2 regions of the Streptomyces sp. NPDC093089 genome follow, and region 2 is predicted to be linked to the other one. Evidence: riboswitches for the same ligand, from Rfam matches in the RefSeq annotation. Region 2 holds a riboswitch; the other holds the start of a gene.
The links. Region 2 has a riboswitch for glycine ahead of gcvP (aminomethyl-transferring glycine dehydrogenase). Riboswitches for the same ligand answer to the same signal wherever they lie in the genome.
Positions count from the first base shown of each region.

Region 1: linked by a shared signal. The riboswitch ahead of gcvT (glycine cleavage system aminomethyltransferase GcvT) and the one ahead of gcvP (aminomethyl-transferring glycine dehydrogenase) in region 2 are both predicted to bind glycine.

Region 1 covers NZ_JBIVPA010000013.1:260,999-266,270, forward strand. The annotation lists gene ACIQFX_RS29125 (enhanced serine sensitivity protein SseB) at 1-437, opposite strand, end outside; gene ACIQFX_RS29130 (AAA family ATPase) at 548-1,210, opposite strand; glycine riboswitch at 1,371-1,471, shown strand; gene gcvT (glycine cleavage system aminomethyltransferase GcvT) at 1,644-2,759, shown strand; gene gcvH (glycine cleavage system protein GcvH) at 2,837-3,214, shown strand; gene glyA (serine hydroxymethyltransferase) at 3,239-4,507, shown strand; gene ACIQFX_RS29150 (L-serine ammonia-lyase) at 4,647-5,272, shown strand, end outside.
Region 2 covers NZ_JBIVPA010000031.1:5,347-10,618, forward strand. The annotation lists gene ACIQFX_RS38905 (DUF5999 family protein) at 1-21, shown strand, start outside; gene gcvP (aminomethyl-transferring glycine dehydrogenase) at 100-2,985, opposite strand; glycine riboswitch at 3,165-3,264, opposite strand; gene ACIQFX_RS38915 (PRC-barrel domain-containing protein) at 3,378-3,752, shown strand; gene ACIQFX_RS38920 (DNA polymerase IV) at 4,087-5,272, opposite strand, start outside.

The DNA of each region.
Region 1 (5,272 bases), on a different contig from region 2:
TGCCAGTCGGGCTCGAAGAGCCGGACGCGGCCGCCGGTGGCGGGGCCGTCGAGCGGGGTGCGGCCGGTGCGGCAGAGTTCGGCGACGGCGGGCGGGGGCAGCGGGACCCCGGCGGCGCCGCCCGGGTTCAGGGCGATGCCGAGCTGCGGGGGCAGGCCGCGGGCGAAGTCGCGGGCGGGGGCGACGGCGAACGACATGTGGTCACCGACACAGGCGAGGAACTGCTGCTCGGAGCTGAAGACGGGGACGTAGGCCGCGCCGTCGATCTCCATGGTGGGGAGGTCGAGGTCGGGGCTGTCGGGTCCGCCGCCGTTCGGCAGGGGCACCCAGACCTGGCTGCGGCCCAGCACCTCGACGAGCCGGCCTCCCGCCGCGGGGTTGCCGAGTGAGGCGGCAAGGACCTCTTCGAGCTCGTTGCCCGGCCACGTCACGTCCACGGTCGCGTTTCCCCTTCTCGCACGGCCTGCCGTACCGGCCGCCCGGCAGCACCCTAACGCCGCCCCGGCACCGCCGTGGCCAAAAGGGAGGGTACGGGCCCCCGCAGCGGTCAGACGGCGTCGCGGAAGGAGATGCGGCGGAGGGTGTCGGCGGCGGCGCGGTCGAGGAGGGTGACGGAGGCGCAGCCGGGCGGGAGGCGGCCGGCCTCGGCGGCCCGCAGCAGCCGGCCGACGGCCCGCCGGTGGCGGGCGAAGGCGTAGGCGGAGACGCCGCGGCCCCGGGCGTCCTGCCCGGCGCGCGCGGTGTCCGGGGTCACGTCGAGGAGGACGAGGTGCAGGGCGCCGCCCCGGCGGCGGGCCGCGCGGGCGAGCCAGCCGCGCACCCAGGACTGGGTGCCGCAGTCGTGGACGATCGCGCTCGCGCCGGAGCGCAGGACGCGGCGGAGCCCGGCGTAGTGCGCGAGGCGGACGAGGGGGCGGTAGACGGCGTACGGCAGGAGGCGGGGCATGCGGGCCTCCCAGCGCTCGCGGGTGTCCTGGGAGTCGATGCCGTGGCCCTCGGCGGCGCGCTTCATGAGGGTGGACTTGCCGCTGCCGGGCAGGCCGGAGACGACGACGAGGTCGCCGGCGGCGAAGACGAGGGCCCTGGGGCCGCGGCCGCCGCGCTCGCGGAGGTCGCGCAGGAGCCGGCCGCGGCGGCGCGTCCTGGCGCGGGCCCGCTGGGCCGGTATGCCGGTGCCGGTCGCGTACGCGCCGGTGTGCTCGATCCTCATCGTTCTCCCCCTGTCGGGTCTCAGGAGACCTGAGGAGACCCTTGCCCACAAAGTGTAAAGAAACGGTAATGAGACACAAGCGATTTGCCCCGCCGACACCGCGTGCAATGATGTGCCCGCCAGGCGCGCACAGTCGCCACACAATCGCATACCGGCCGCTCGAATCCGCGCGGGAGAGTTCCGGGCCGCCCCAGGGCGTCCGGACGCCGAAGGAGCAAGACCCTCCCTTGAATCTCTCAGGCCCCGTACCGCGCGGATGAGGCAGATCTGAAAAGCGGGACACCGTGCCGTGTCCCCACCCAAGGTGCAAGCCGATCTCTCGGTGACGAGATGCTCTCGGTGAACCTCTCAGGTTCCATGACAGATGGGGAGGACGTCCTCGCCGTCATGTGTTTCGTCACCGATCACGCCCTTGGGACCCGGGAGCCACCCCATGAGCACTGCCCCCCGTCTGACCGCCCTCGATACCCTGCATCGTTCGCTGGGCGCGACCATGACCGACTTCGCGGGCTGGGACATGCCGCTGCGGTACGCCAGCGAGCGCGACGAGCACAACGCCGTCCGCACGAAGGCCGGCCTCTTCGACCTCTCCCACATGGGCGAGATCACGGTCACCGGCCCGCAGGCCGTCGACCTGTTGGACTACGCCCTCGTCGGCAACATCTCCACGGTGGGCAACGGCCGCGCCCGCTACACGATGATCTGCCAGGAGGACGGCGGCATCCTCGACGACCTGATCGTCTACCGCCTCGGCGAGACGGAGTACATGGTCGTCGCCAACGCCTCCAACGCGCAGATCGTCCTGGACGCGCTGGTGGCCCGCGCGGAGGGCTTCGACGCCGAGGTCCGCGACGACCGCGACGCGTACGCCCTGATCGCGGTCCAGGGCCCGGAGTCCCCCGGCATCCTGAAGTCGATCACCGACGCCGACCTGGACGGCCTGAAGTACTACGCCGGTCTGCCCGGCACGGTCGCGGGCGTGCCCGCGCTGATCGCCCGTACCGGCTACACCGGTGAGGACGGCTTCGAGCTGTTCCTGAAGCCGGAGCACGCGGAGGGCGTCTGGACGGCGCTGACCGAGGCGGGCGCGGGCGTCGGCCTGATCCCCTGCGGCCTGTCCTGCCGTGACACGCTCCGCCTGGAGGCGGGCATGCCGCTGTACGGCCACGAGCTCACCACCGCCCTCACCCCCTTCGACGCGGGTCTCGGCCGGGTCGTGAAGTTCGAGAAGCCCGGCGACTTCGTCGGCCGCAAGGCGCTGGAGGCCGCCGCCGAGCGCGCCGAGACCGCCCCGCCGCGCAAGCTGGTCGGCCTGATCGCCGAGGGCCGCCGCGTCCCGCGCGCCGGCTTCCCGGTCGTCTCCGGCGGCGAGGTCGTCGGCGAGATCACCTCGGGCGCCCCGTCCCCGACCCTCGGCAAGCCGATCGCCATCGCGTACGTCGACGCGGCGCACGCTGCTCCCGGCACCGCGGGTGTAGGTGTGGACATCCGCGGCACCCACGAGCCCTACGAGGTCGTGGCGCTGCCGTTCTACAAGCGCCAGAAGTGACGCATTCGTCTCACCCGGCGTCTCACCCCGCAAGACCCACGTACATCAGTACTCCCCCGATCCAGGAGAATCAGGCCATGAGCAACCCCCAGCAGCTTCGCTACAGCAAGGAGCACGAGTGGCTGACGGACGCCGTTGACGGCGTCGCGACCGTCGGCATCACCGAGCACGCGGCGAACGCGCTCGGCGACATCGTGTACGTCCAGCTCCCCGAGGTCGGCAGCACCGTGACCGCGGGCGAGGAATGTGGCGAGCTGGAGTCGACCAAGTCCGTCAGCGAGCTGTACTCCCCGGTGACCGGCGAGGTCGTCGAGGCGAACCAGGACGTCGTCGACGACCCGGCGCTGGTGAACACCGCCCCGTTCGAGGGCGGCTGGCTGTTCAAGGTGCGCCTCGCGGACGAGCCGAAGGACCTGCTCTCCGCCGACGAGTACACCGCCTTCACCGCCGGCTAACCGAGACCCCCAAGGGATCGATTCATGTCGCTTCTGAACACTCCCCTCCACGAGCTGGACCCCGACGTCGCCGCCGCCGTCGACGCCGAGCTCCGCCGTCAGCAGTCCACCCTCGAGATGATCGCGTCGGAGAACTTCGCTCCGGTCGCCGTCATGGAGGCCCAGGGCTCCGTCCTCACCAACAAGTACGCCGAGGGCTACCCGGGCCGCCGCTACTACGGCGGCTGCGAGCACGTCGACGTGGCCGAGCAGATCGCGATCGACCGGATCAAGGACCTGTTCGGCGCCGAGTACGCCAACGTCCAGCCCCACTCCGGCGCCTCCGCGAACCAGGCCGCCCTGTTCGCCATCGCCCAGCCCGGCGACACGATCCTGGGCCTGGACCTGGCGCACGGCGGTCACCTGACCCACGGCATGCGCCTGAACTTCTCGGGCAAGCAGTTCAACGTGGTCGCGTACCACGTGGACGAGGCCGGCCTGGTCGACATGGCCGAGGTCGAGCGCCTCGCCAAGGAGCACCGCCCGAAGGTGATCATCGCGGGCTGGTCCGCCTACCCGCGCCAGCTGGACTTCGCGGAGTTCCGCCGGATCGCCGACGAGGTCGAGGCGAAGCTGTGGGTCGACATGGCCCACTTCGCGGGCCTGGTCGCGGCCGGTCTGCACCCGAACCCGGTCCCGTACGCGGACGTGGTGACCTCCACCACGCACAAGACACTCGGCGGCCCCCGCGGCGGCATCATCCTCGCGAAGAAGGAGTTCGCGAAGAAGCTGAACTCCTCGGTCTTCCCCGGCTTCCAGGGCGGCCCGCTGGAGCACGTGATCGCGGCCAAGGCCGTCTCCTTCAAGGTCGCGGCCTCGGAGGAGTTCAAGGAGCGCCAGCAGCGCACCCTGGACGGCGCCCGCATCATCGCCGAGCGCCTGGTCCAGGACGACGTCACCGCGCACGGCGTCTCGGTCCTGTCCGGCGGCACGGACGTGCACCTGCTCCTCGTCGACCTGCGCGACAGCGAGCTGGACGGCCAGCAGGCCGAGGACCGCCTCCACGAGGTCGGCATCACGGTCAACCGGAACGCCGTTCCGAACGACCCGCGCCCGCCGATGGTCACCTCCGGTCTGCGCATCGGCACGCCGGCGCTCGCGACCCGCGGTTTCCAGGCGGACGACTTCACCGAGGTCGCCGACATCATCGCGGAGACCCTGAAGCCGGGCTTCGACGCCGACAAGGCCGAGGCGCTCAAGGCCCGGGTGACCGCCCTGGCGGACAAGCACCCGCTGTACCCCGGCCTGAAGTAATTTCGTACGCTTTTGTTCGTACGAAAGCTCCGGGGCACCGCGCACACTGGACAGTGAGCGCGGTGCCCCGTCCCATGCTCAGCCTTTCTGCTCCACCCCGGCAGACAACGGCGTCTAGCCCCCCACAAGGAGTCCTCCCGTGGCCATCTCGGTCTTCGACCTGTTCTCGATCGGCATCGGCCCGTCGAGCTCCCACACGGTGGGGCCCATGCGCGCGGCGCGGATGTTCGCGCGCCGACTGAAGAACGAGGGCCTGCTCGCCCACACGGCGACGATACGAGCGGAGCTGTACGGCTCGCTGGGCGCGACCGGCCACGGCCACGGCACCCCCAAGGCGGTGCTCCTCGGCCTGGAGGGCAACTCGCCCCGCACCGTGAACGTCGAGACCGCCGACGAGGAGTTCGAGCGGATCAAGGAGAGCGGCCGGATCAATCTGCTCGGCGCCCACGAGATCCCCTTCGACTTCGACGCCGACCTGATCCTGCACCGGCGCAAGGCGCTCCCGTACCACGCCAACGGCATGACGGTCTTCGCGTACGACGCGGAGGGCGGGCTCGTCCTGGAGAAGACGTACTACTCGGTCGGCGGCGGCTTCGTCGTGGACGAGGACGCCGTGCAGGGCGAGAACCCGATCGTCCCCGACGACACCGTCCTGAAGTACCCCTTCCGGACCGGTGACGAGCTGCTGCGCCTCGCGAAGGAGACCGGTCTCTCGATCTCCTCGCTGATGCTGGAGAACGAGAAGGCCTGGCGCACCGAGGAGGA
Region 2 (5,272 bases):
CAGGTGACCACCGCCGCCTGAGCGGGCGGCGCCACCGTTCGAGGGAAACGCCGAGGGCCGGCCCGGAGGAGATCCTCCGAACCGGCCCTCGGCTCGTGCTCAGTTGTCGTACTCGTCCATGGGCGGGCACGAGCAGACCAGGTTCCGGTCGCCGAAGGCGCCGTCGATGCGGCGCACCGGCGGCCAGTACTTGTCGGCGGCCGAGACACCGGCCGGGAAGACCGCCTCGTCACGCGTGTACGGGTGGTTCCACTCGCCGCCCAGCGCGGCCGCGGTGTGCGGCGCGTTGTGCAGCGGGTTGTCGTCGCCGGGCCACACGCCCGAGGCGACCTTCTCGATCTCGCCGCGGATCGCGATCATCGTGTCGCAGAAGCGGTCGAGCTCGGTCAGGTCCTCGGACTCGGTCGGCTCGATCATCAGCGTGCCGGCCACCGGGAAGGACATCGTCGGCGCGTGGAAGCCGTAGTCGATGAGGCGCTTGGCGATGTCGTCGACCGTCACCCCCGTCTCCTTCGAGAGCGGACGCAGGTCCACGATGCACTCGTGGGCGACCAGGCCGGCCGGGCCGGTGTAGAGCACCGGGAAGTGCGGCTCGAGGCGCTTGGCGATGTAGTTCGCCGCGAGGACGGCGACCTGGGTGGCGCGCTTGAGGCCCTCGCCGCCCATCAGGCGCACGTACGACCAGGAGATCGGCAGGATGCCGGCGGAGCCCCACGGGGCGGCCGAGATCGGGCCGACGCCGGTCTCCGGGCCCGCGGTGGGCTGGAGCGGGTGGTTCGGCAGGTACGGGGCGAGGTGGGCGCGGACGCCGACCGGGCCGACGCCGGGGCCGCCGCCGCCGTGCGGGATGCAGAAGGTCTTGTGCAGGTTCAGGTGCGAGACGTCGCCGCCGAACTTGCCCGGCTTGGCCAGACCGACCAGCGCGTTGAGGTTGGCGCCGTCGACGTACACCTGACCGCCGGCGTCGTGGACCTCGGCGCAGATGTCGGCGACGTGCTCCTCGAACACACCGTGCGTGGACGGGTAGGTGATCATCAGCACGGACAGCTCGTCGCGGTACTGCTCGATCTTGGCCCGCAGGTCCGCGACGTCGACCTCGCCGTCGTCGGCGGTCTTCACGACGACGACCTTCATGCCGGCCATCACCGCGGAGGCGGCGTTGGTGCCGTGCGCGGAGGACGGGATGAGGCAGACCGTGCGCTGGAGGTCGCCGTTGGCGCGGTGGTAGGCGCGGACGGCCAGCAGACCGGCCAGCTCGCCCTGCGAACCGGCGTTGGGCTGGATCGACACCTTGTCGTAGCCGGTGACCTCGGCGAGGCGCTCCTCCAGCTCGGTGATGAGCGTGACGTAGCCCTGCGCCTGCTCGACCGGGGCGAAGGGGTGGATCTGGCCGAACTCGGGCCAGGTCACCGGCTCCATCTCGGTCGTCGCGTTCAGCTTCATCGTGCAGGAGCCGAGCGGGATCATGCCGCGGTCCAGCGCGTAGTCGCGGTCCGCGAGCTTGCGCAGGTAGCGCAGCATCGAGGTCTCGGAGCGGTGCGCGTGGAAGACCGGGTGGGTCAGGTACGCGTCGGAGCGCAGCAGCGCGGCCGGCAGCGTGTCCTCGGTGACCGTGTCCAGGGCCTCGACGTCGGCGGTGACGCCGAAGGCGCCCCACACGGCGGCGAGCTGCTCGCGCCCAGTGGTCTCGTCGCACGAGATCGACACGAGGTCGGCGTCGACGCGGTGGAGGTTCACGCCGGCCTCGCGGGCGGCGGCCACGACCTCGTCGGCCTTGCCCGGGACGCGGGCGGTGAGGGTGTCGAAGAAGGCGCCCTGGGTGAGCTCGACGCCCCCGGCGGTCAGGCCCGCGGCGAGGATGGCGGCGTAGCGGTGCGTGCGCTGCGCGATCTGCTTCAGGCCGTCCGGGCCGTGGTAGACGGCGTACATGCCGGCCATGACGGCGAGCAGCACCTGGGCGGTGCAGATGTTGCTGGTGGCCTTCTCGCGGCGGATGTGCTGCTCGCGGGTCTGCAGGGCCAGGCGGTACGCGCGGTTCCCGTCGGCGTCGACGGACACGCCCACCAGACGGCCGGGCAGGGAGCGGGCGTGCTTGTCCTGGACGGCCATGTAGCCGGCGTGCGGACCGCCGAAGCCCATCGGCACGCCGAAGCGCTGCGTCGTGCCGACGGCGATGTCGGCGCCGAGCTCACCGGGCGAGGTGAGCAGCGTGAGCGCGAGCAGGTCGGCGGCGACGGTGACGATCGCACCCAGCTCGTGGGCGGCGTCGATCAGCGGCTTGATGTCGCGGACGGCACCGGAGGCACCCGGGTACTGGAGGAGCACGCCGAAGACGCCGCGCTCGGCGACCTCGGCGGGGATGCCCTCGCTCAGGTCGGCGACGACGACCTCGACACCGGTCGGCTCGGCGCGGGTCTCGATGACGGCGATCGTCTGCGGCAGGGCGTCGGCGTCGATGAGGAAGACGCCGTTCTTGACCTTGCCGACACGGCGGGAGAGCGCCATGGCCTCGGCGGCGGCGGTGCCCTCGTCGAGGAGGGAGGCGCCGGAGGTGGGCAGACCGGTCAGGTCGGCGACCATCGTCTGGAAGTTCAGCAGGGCCTCCAGGCGGCCCTGGGAGATCTCCGGCTGGTAGGGCGTGTACGCCGTGTACCAGGCCGGGTTCTCCATGACGTTGCGCAGGATGACCGGCGGGGTGAAGGTGCCGTAGTAGCCGAGGCCGATCATCGGGGCGAGGACCTGGTTGCGGTCGGCGAGCGTACGCAGCTCGGCGAGGACCTCGGCCTCGGTGCGGGCGGCGGGCAGACCCAGCGCCTCGGCGTTCTTGATCACGTCCGGCACCGCGGCGGCGGTGAGCTCGTCGAGCGAGCCGTAACCGACCTGGGCGAGCATCTTGGCGCGCGCCTCGGCGTCGGGCCCGATGTGCCGCTGCTCGAACGGGATGCCCTGCTCGAGCTCGGAGAGCGGAATGCGGTTGGCGGTCATGTACGGAGGCCTCCTGGTCGTCACGACCTGCGAGGGGCACCACGGCGCGGGTACCCGGACGGCCTCCCCCTCTGTCATCTCAACCTGAGAGTTTCACCGGCACGCCCTCGGGGCGGTCCGGCTTTCACCGTCGGTGAGAGCGCGTGCCGCCGGGGCACCGCTCTGCTTTCCAGAGTGACCTCGTCCGCGCGGTACAGGGGCCTGAGAGATTCCGGGGAGGATTTGCTCCTTCGGCGCCCCCCGGAAGGTTTCTCCGGGGGACTCTCCCGCACGGGGTCGACAGCCACAACCAGCCTACCAGCGCGGTTGTGGCTTCCTTCGCTCAAGTGGCCGACATCCCAGTTGTGCACTTTCGTAGGGGTGTAGAGCAGTTGCGACCAGTTGGAGGGACCGTGCAGACCGACATCGATCCGCGCAGCCTGATCGGCCGCAAGGCGTTCGACCGGAACGGACACAAGATCGGCACCGTGGACGAGGTGTACCTCGACGACGCGACCGGCATCCCGGAATGGGCCGCCGTCCGCACCGGCCTCTTCAGCAGGGACGCCTTCGTCCCCCTGGAGCCCAGCGATCTCCTCGCCGACGGCCTCCACATCCCCTACGAGCGCTCACTCATCAAGGACGCCCCCGACTTCGGCGTCGGCCGCCACCTGTCCCCGGAGCAGGAGCTCCAGCTCTATCGCCACTACAGCCTCACCCTGCCGCCGTCGCCCGCCGACTACCCCGACACCGACTTCGGCCGCCTCGCCGGCCAGGACGGCACCTGACCCCCGCGGCCCGCCCAGAAACCCCCGAACCGCACGGCACACACCCGCGCCGCCCCCACCCGCACGAGCACGCGGCAGGCGGCGCGGTCACCCCGGCACGCCCTCCCCCGCCAGGGAAGCCCCGCACGCAGCGCGCTCACGGGTCGCCCCATCCTCACCAGCCCGCGGCAGGCAGCCCGAGCGGCCCCGGCACACGCCCCCGCCCGGGAAGCCCCACGCGCAACGCACCCCCGCGCCGCACCAGCCCGCAGCAGGCGGCCCGTGGTCCCAGCGCGCACTCCACCGAGGCAGCCCACAGCCGCCCCAGGTCCAGACCCCGGCCCCCCGGCCGCTCTCACCCCACCAACGGCAGCGGCTCCCCCTCCTCCAGGTCCGGATCGTCGACGGCGAACGTCCGGACCCGCCCAGGCGCGGCCGACCCCGGCTCCTCGAACCGGACGGTGACCCGTCCCAGCCCGCTGCCCTGCACCCACCCGGCCCCGTGCACCGCGTGCCGTACGTCCCGCCCGGGCGCCCAGTGCCTCTCCACGGGCCCGGTGGCCCCTCCCCCGCCCTCGACGCCCTGCACGTCCTCCGTGTCCGCCACAGGGGCCCTGGAGGGGCCCCCAGCCCCTTCCGCCACGTCCCCCGCGTCCGAGCCCTCGCCCGATCCCAGGGACGCCCCCGGCCCCACACCCGCACCCGCCTGCGCGAACAGGTCCTCCTGCGTGTAGTCGGCGAGCCCGCTCACCCCCACCCCGAGCAGCCGCACGCCCCCGGTCGTGTCCACGGCCTCCAGGAGGCGCCCCACCGCCTCCCGTACGACGCCGGGATCGTCCGTGGGTCCCCGCAGCGTCTCGGACCGGGTCAGCGTCGAGAAGTCGTACCGCCGCACCTTGAGGACGATGGTCCGACCCGAGTGCCCCGAGGCCCGCAGCCGCCCCACGCACCGCTCGGCGAGCCGCTCCACCTCGACCTTGATCCGCACCCGGTCGTGCAGGTCCACGTCGAACGTGTCCTCGACCGACACCGACTTCGCGTCCCGCTCGGCCACCACGGGCCGGTCGTCGTACCCCTGGGCCATCCGGTACAGCGAGGTCCCGTGCGCCCTCCCCAGGAGCCGTACGAGCTCGTCCTCGCCCGCCCCCGCGAGATCGGACACTGTGGTCATCCCGGCCCGCCGCAGGTGCTCACCGGTAGCGGGCCCGACCCCGGGCAGGATCCGCACGGACCTCGGCCCCAGCAGCTCCCTCTCGGTGCCGGGCTCGATGAGCACGAGCCCGTTCGGCTTGGCCTCCTCGGACGCGATCTTCGCGATCATCTTCGAGCCCGCGAGCCCCACGGACCCCGTCAGCCCCGTCGTCGCCAGGATGTCGGCCCGCAGCCGCTCCCCCGCGGCCCGCGCGCTCGCACTGCCGTCGGCGACACCCCCGGCCTCCAGGTCGACGAACGCCTCGTCCAGGCTGAGCGGCTCCACCAGCGGCGACAGCCGGCCCAGCAGCTCCATCACCTGCTCGCTGATCGACCGGTAGAACGCGAAC